DNA from 2 places in the Actinoplanes sp. CA-142083 genome. Region 2 is predicted to be linked to the other one. Evidence: riboswitches for the same ligand, from Rfam matches in the RefSeq annotation. Region 2 holds a riboswitch; the other holds the start of a gene.

Region 1 (3,407 bases), 470 kb from region 2:
CAGGAACGCCGACAGGTGCGCGCGCACCGCCACCGGGCCGACGCCGGGACCGCCGCCGCCGTGCGGGATGCAGAAGGTCTTGTGCAGGTTCAGGTGGGACACGTCGGCGCCGAACTTGCCGGGCCGGGAGTATCCGACCAGCGCGTTGAGGTTCGCGCCGTCGACGTAGACCTGGCCGCCGGCCTCGTGCACCTGGGCGCACAGGTCGGCGATCGACGTCTCGTAGACGCCGTGGGTCGACGGGTAGGTCACCATGATCGCGGCGAGCGAAGCGGCGTGCGTTTCGATTTTAAGAGAAAGGTCCGACATGTCCACGTTGCCGAGGTCGTCGCAGGCCACGACCACCACCCGCATGCCGGCCATGACCGCGCTGGCCGCATTGGTGCCGTGCGCGCTGGACGGGATCAGGCACACGTCGCGGTGCGCCTCGCCGCGGGAGCGGTGGTAGCCGCGGATGGCGAGCAGGCCGGCCAGCTCACCCTGCGAGCCGGCGTTGGGCTGCACGCTGACCGCGTCGTACCCGGTGATCTCCGCCAGCCAGGTCTCGAGCTGGCTGACCAGGTGCTCGTAGCCGACCGTCTGCGACGCCGGGGCGTACGGGTGGATGTCGGCGAAAGCGGGCCAGGTCACCGCTTCCATCTCGGTGGTGGCATTGAGCTTCATCGTGCACGAGCCGAGCGGGATCATGCCCCGGTCGAGCGCGTAGTCGCGGTCGGAGAGCTTGCGCAGGTAGCGCAGCATGCTCGTCTCGGAGTGGTGGGTGTTGAACACCGGGTGGGTCAGGTAGGTGCTGGTCCGGCCCAGCGGCACGGCGCCGCACGCGGCCGGGGCCGACACCGGCACTCCGAAGGCCGACAGCACGCCCGCGATGTGCGAAGGGGTCGTCGTCTCGTCGCAGGAGATCGACACCCGGTCCGAGGAGACCAGCCGCAGGTCGATCCCCGAAGCCGCGGCGGCCTCCACGATCTCAAAAGCTCGCCCGGGGACGACGGCCGTCACCGTGTCGAAGAAGGCGTCGTGAGCGACCTCGACGCCACCGGCGGCAAGGCTGCCGGCCAGGGTCAAAGCATGATCGTGTACGCGTTTGGCGATCCGCCGAAGCCCGTCCGGCCCGTGGTACACGGCGTACATGCTGGCCATCACGGCGAGCAGCACCTGAGCCGTACAGATGTTGCTGGTCGCCTTCTCCCGCCGGATGTGCTGCTCGCGGGTCTGCAGGGCCAGCCGGTACGCGGGAGCGCCGTCCGCGTCCTTGGACACACCCACGAGTCTTCCGGGAAGCGACCGCTCCAGCCCGGCCCGCACCGCGAGGTAGCCGGCGTGCGGCCCGCCGAAGCCGAGCGGCACCCCGAAGCGCTGCGTGGTCCCGGCCGCGATGTCGGCCCCGATCTCCCCCGGCGCCCGCAGCAGCGTCAGCGCCAGCAGGTCGGCCGCCACCGTGACCAGCGCACCGACGGAGTGGGCGGCGGAGATCAACGCCGAGTGGTCCCGAACCGCGCCGGAAACACCCGGGTACTGCAAGTGAAGTCCGAAATATTCCGCCGGCAACGGCGAGTCGCCGTCCAGGTCCACCAGCTCGAGCGTGATCCCGAGCGGCTCGGCCCGAGTGCGCAGCACGGCCAGCGTCTGCGGAAGCGTGTCGGCGTCCACGACGTACACGGAAGACTTGGATTTTGAAGCTCGTCGCGCCAAAGTCATCGCCTCGGCGACCGCGGTGCCCTCGTCGAGCATCGAGGCGTTGGCCGTGGTCAGCCCGGTGAGGTCGGTGACCATGGTCTGGAAGTTGAGCAGCGCCTCGAGCCGGCCCTGGCTGATCTCCGGCTGGTACGGCGTGTAGGCCGTGTACCAGGCCGGGTTCTCCAGCACGTTCCGCTTGATCACCGCGGGGGTGAAGGTGCCGTGGTAGCCGAGCCCGATCATCGGGGTCGCCACCGTGTTCTTCGCCGCGATCGACCGCAGCTCGGCGATCGTCTCCTCCTCGGAGGCGGCCGGGGGCAGGTCGAGCTCGCCGTGCCACCGGATCACCTCCGGGATGGCGGCGTCCATCAGCGCGTCCAGCGACGGATAGCCGATGGTCTTGAGCATGTGGGTCTGCTCGTCGGGGTCCGGGCCGATGTGCCGGGCTGCGAACGTCATGACGGCGGCTCCTAGCGAAGCGGGAGGTCGACAATGCGGCCTCCCCCTCTGTCATACCCACACGGGTACTTCAGAGTCGCTTGCCCACGCGGTCCGTTTGCCTGAGAGGTTCCGGGGAGGATTTGCCCCTTCGGCGCCACCAAGGCTTTAAGAAAAGCCCGTGAACTCTCCCGCGTGGCTGCCGACCAAGCTACCAGTGATCACGTTTCAACCGCGTATCCCTAGGGTGTGCATGTGACCTACACCCCCGCGGACACCCGCTACGACTCCATGACTTACCGGCGGACCGGCCGCAGCGGCCTCAAACTGCCGGCGGTCTCGCTCGGCCTGTGGCACAACTTCGGCGACGGCCGCCCGCTCGACCGGCAGCGCGACATCGTCCGCCGCGCCTTCGACCTGGGCGTCACGCACTTCGACCTCGCCAACAACTACGGTCCCCCGCCGGGCAGCGCGGAGAGCAACTTCGGCCGGCTGTTGAAAAGCGACCTCAAGCCTTACCGCGACGAGATCATCATCTCGACCAAGGCCGGCTACCACATGTGGGAAGGCCCCTACGGCGAGTGGGGCAGCCGGAAATACCTGGTCAGCTCCCTCGACCAGTCGCTGAAGCGGCTCGGCCTCGACTACGTCGACATCTTCTACCACCACCGGCCCGACCCGGACACCCCGCTCGAGGAGACCGCCTCCGCGCTGGACGCCGTGGTCCGCGCCGGCAAGGCGCTGTACGCCGGCATCAGCAACTACAACGCGGAGCAGACCGCCCGCATCGCCGCGATCCTGCGCGAGCTGGGCACGCCGCTGCTGATCCACCAGCCGTCGTACTCGATCCTGAACCGCTGGATCGAGCGCGACAACCTGCTCGACACCCTGGAGGAGGCCGGCGCCGGCTGCATCGCCTACAGCCCGCTGCAGCAGGGCCTGCTCACCGACCGCTACCTGGGCGGGGTGCCGGACGACTCGCGGGTGCGCACCAGCGTCTTCCTCAACGAGAGCGACCTCGACAACAAGACGATGGCCCGCATCCACTCGCTCAACGACATCGCCAAGCGCCGCGGCCAGTCCCTGGCGCAGATGGCCCTGGCGTGGGCGCTGCGCGACGAGCGGATGACCAGCCTCATCATCGGCGCGAGCAGCGTCGAGCAGCTGGAGAACAACATCGCCGCCACCAGGAACCTCGTGCTCACCGCCGAGGAGCTGGGCGAGATCGACGCGACGGTGCTCGATCTCTGACCTCGTGCCGGACCACACGATCCTCGGCGTCGTGGTCGGAT
Region 2 (3,407 bases):
TCACCTCGCTGGCCACCACCGCGAAGCCCTTGCCCAGCTCGCCGGCGCGGGCCGCCTCGATGGTCGCGTTGAGCGCGAGGAGGTTGGTCTGCGCGGCGATCGCCTGGATCGTGGTGACGACCGCGCCGATCTGCTCCGACGACTCGCCGAGCCGGTTGATGGTGGCGCTGGTGTCGCGGGCGGCGGTGACCGCGCCGGAGGCGACCCCGGCCGCGTCGGCCGCGTTGCGGGAGATCTCGGAGATCGAGGCGCCCATCTGCTCGGCGCCGGCGGCGACGGTCTGCACGTTCCCGGAGACGCCGCCCGCGGTCCCGGCGACGCGGTCCGCCTCGGAGTAGGCGGTGTTGACCGCGCCGTCGATCTGGCCGCTGACCCGGTACATGGTGTCCGCGGCGACGGCCAGGTCGCGGGCGTCGTCGCTGATCTCGACGATCGTGGCGCGCACGCCCTCGGCCGCCGTGTCGACGGCACGAGCCATGTCCGACAACTCGTCGCTTCCGCTGTCGTTCAGGCGTACGCCCAAATCGCCGGAAGCGATGCTCCGCAGCGCGACCATGACGCGGCCGGCGGGCCGCACCACGCTGCGGGTGACGACCGCGGTGAGCAGGATCGCGGCGATCACGGCCACCGCGAAGGCGATCAGCGTGGCGTCGCGGGCGGCCGCCGCCGAGCTCTGGGCCGACCGGGTGGTCGCCTCGGCCCGGGTCGCGACGGACGTGACCAGCTTGTTCGTGCCCTCGACGATCTTGTAGTAGATCTCGTAGCTCGGCCCGAGGATCAGCGCGTTGCCCTGCTCGACCTGGCCCTTCCCGAACGCGCCGGAGATCTGGTCGTCGTAGTCGAAGTACGACACCCACTGCTGCTGGAGGTCGGCGAAGATGGTCTTCTCCTCGCCGGTCATCAGGTCGGTGCGGGTCTCGTCGAGCAGCGTCTTGAGCAGCTCGACGTCGGCCAGGTAGCCGGCCCGGTTGTCCGACTTCGGGTCGACCGCCTTCTGCGGGTTCAGGCGGTAGACGTCCCAGGCGTACGCGAGCTGCCAGCCCGAGATGTCCGCGTCGTAGTACTTCTGCTCGTCGACCTGTTTGCGCAGCACCTGCAGGTCGCGCACCTTGGCGGTCGAGTCGGACTGGCGCTGCAGGGCGACCACGGCGATCGCCACCACCACGCCGAGCAGCACCAGGACGACGGCGAAACATGCCCCAAGGCGCGCGCCGAGCCGCAGTCGTCGTACAAATGTCATGTTCGCCTCCTTTTCCCCTTTCGGCAGCCTCCGCGCCGGACTGAGCGGGTTGACGCGCGCGCCGGCGGCTGTACCCTCGGGAGCACAACCGAAGATCGCGCCGTACGAACCACGGCGGGAGAGTCCCCGGCCGCCACCGGGGCGCCGAAGGAGCAAACCCTCCCCGGGAATCTCTCAGGCCCCGATACCGCCGCATGGCAGGCGCCTCTGGAAAGCCGGGACGACGTGGTCCCGCACCCACGGTGCAAACCGCCTCGAACCAGAGGCGGTGAAGCTCTCAGGTACCCATGACAGAGCGGGGAGGCCACCCTCGACAGGGGAGCCTTTCGTGCCGGTCAGCGCCTTCGACCTCTACTCCATCGGGATCGGCCCGTCGTCCTCGCACACCGTGGGGCCGATGCGGGCCGCCCGCCGTTTCGCCGCCGAGGTGCCCAAGGCGGGCCGTCTCCGCGTGGAGCTTCTCGGCTCTCTGGGAGCGACCGGGCGCGGCCATCACTCGGATGCCGCGGTGTTGCTCGGGCTCGAGGGCGAGGACCCGGCGACCGTCGACACCTCCACGGTCGCGGCCCGGGTCGCGGCAATTCAGGCGAGCGGGAACGTGTTGCTGGCCGGCGAGCGAGCGGTTCCGGTCGAAGTGCTCCTTGATGGGCGGCGGAGTCTGCCTTTCCACCCGAATGGGATGACTTTCACGGCTTGGACGGCTGACGGGGTCCTTCTGGCGGAACGCACTTTCTATTCCGTGGGTGGCGGATTTGTCGTGGAGGAAGGGGAGGGGCTCGCTACCGATCTGACCGCTTTGCCGTTGCCGTTCTCTTCCGGCGATGAGCTGCTCGCATTGTGCTCGTCGCACCAAACCGACATTTCCGGAATCATGCGGGTGAACGAGCGGGCGTGGCGTACCGACGAGGAGATCCGCGAGGGGCTTCTGCGGATCTGGCGGGTGATGCGCGGCTGCGTCGAGCGCGGCCTGCAGGCCGAGGGCATCCTGCCGGGTGGGCTCGAGGTCCGTCGCCGGGCGCCGGCTCTGTGGCGTGATCTGGTCGTACGGCCCGACGCGGACGATCCCCTGCACGTGATCGACTGGGTGAACCTCTACGCCCTCGCGGTCAACGAGGAGAACGCGGCCGGCGGCCGGGTGGTGACCGCCCCGACGAACGGCGCGGCCGGCATCATCCCCGCGGTGCTGCACTACTACCGGCGTTTCGTGCCCGGCTCGGGCGACGACGGCGTGGTGCGCTTCCTGCTCACGGCGGCCGCGGTCGGGATCCTCATCAAGGGCGCCGCCTCGATCTCCGGCGCCGAGGTCGGGTGTCAGGGCGAGGTGGGTTCCGCGGCCGCGATGGCGGCGGCGGGTCTGTGCGAGGTTCTCGGGGGTACGCCCTCGCAGGTCGAGAACGCGGCCGAGATCGCCCTCGAGCACAGCCTCGGGCTGACCTGCGACCCGGTCGGCGGCCTCGTGCAGGTGCCGTGCATCGAGCGCAACGCCATCGCCGGCGTCAAGGCCATCAACGCGGCCCGCCTCGCCCTGCGCGGCGACGGCAGCCACCGCGTCAGCCTCGACACCGCGATCCGCACGATGCGCGACACCGGCCGCGACATGTCGACCAAGTACAAGGAGACGTCGCTGGGCGGCCTGGCCGTCACCGTCGTCGAGTGCTGAGGACGGCTCACGACCTCGCCCGGTCGGCCAGGGTGTTGAGCAGGGCGGCGCCGGTGGCGGCGTCGTCGACGGTGACGACCAGCGAGCGGCCCCCGGTCCGCTCGACCAGCAGGGCGTTGCCCGCTCGCAGCACGACACCGACCCGGCCGCCCCGTCCCACGCGCCAGCCCCAGCCGCCGAACTGACGGATCGGGCGCACCTCGGTGACCGAGGCCCGCTCGACCTCGTCGGCCGGGACGTGGGTGCCGGGCCAGCCCACCAGCGAGCGCACCGTCAGGCCGGTGGCGTCGACCCGCACGGTGAAGCCGAACATGGCTGCGAACACCACCGCCAGCAGGACGGGCACGATCAGCAGCGCCCACTGCCGCAGCGCCACGGCGAGCAGCACCAGGCCGGCGATCGCGATGGCGCCCACGACCAGGCCGGTACCGCCGTCGGCCCGCCGGATCCAGACGGCGCGCTCGCCGCCGGACAGGGCGATCCGGGCGGCGTCCGCCGCCACCGGGG

The links. A riboswitch is a leader RNA that binds a small molecule or an ion and turns the genes downstream of it on or off. The one in region 2 is predicted to bind glycine.
Region 1: it holds a riboswitch for glycine, as region 2 does, so the genes downstream of both, gcvP (aminomethyl-transferring glycine dehydrogenase) here and ACQPZX_RS22165 (L-serine ammonia-lyase) in region 2, are expected to answer to the same signal.

What each region holds. Positions count from the first base shown of each region.
Region 1 covers NZ_CP192076.1:5,307,676-5,311,082, reverse strand. Annotated here, with positions in the region: gene gcvP (aminomethyl-transferring glycine dehydrogenase) at 1-2,136, opposite strand, end outside; glycine riboswitch at 2,216-2,319, opposite strand; gene mgrA (L-glyceraldehyde 3-phosphate reductase) at 2,407-3,366, shown strand; gene ACQPZX_RS24300 (nucleotidyltransferase domain-containing protein) at 3,359-3,407, shown strand, end outside.
Region 2 covers NZ_CP192076.1:4,841,307-4,844,713, forward strand. Annotated here, with positions in the region: gene ACQPZX_RS22160 (methyl-accepting chemotaxis protein) at 1-1,177, opposite strand, end outside; glycine riboswitch at 1,346-1,440, shown strand; gene ACQPZX_RS22165 (L-serine ammonia-lyase) at 1,569-2,900, shown strand; gene ACQPZX_RS22170 (hypothetical protein) at 2,908-3,407, opposite strand, start outside.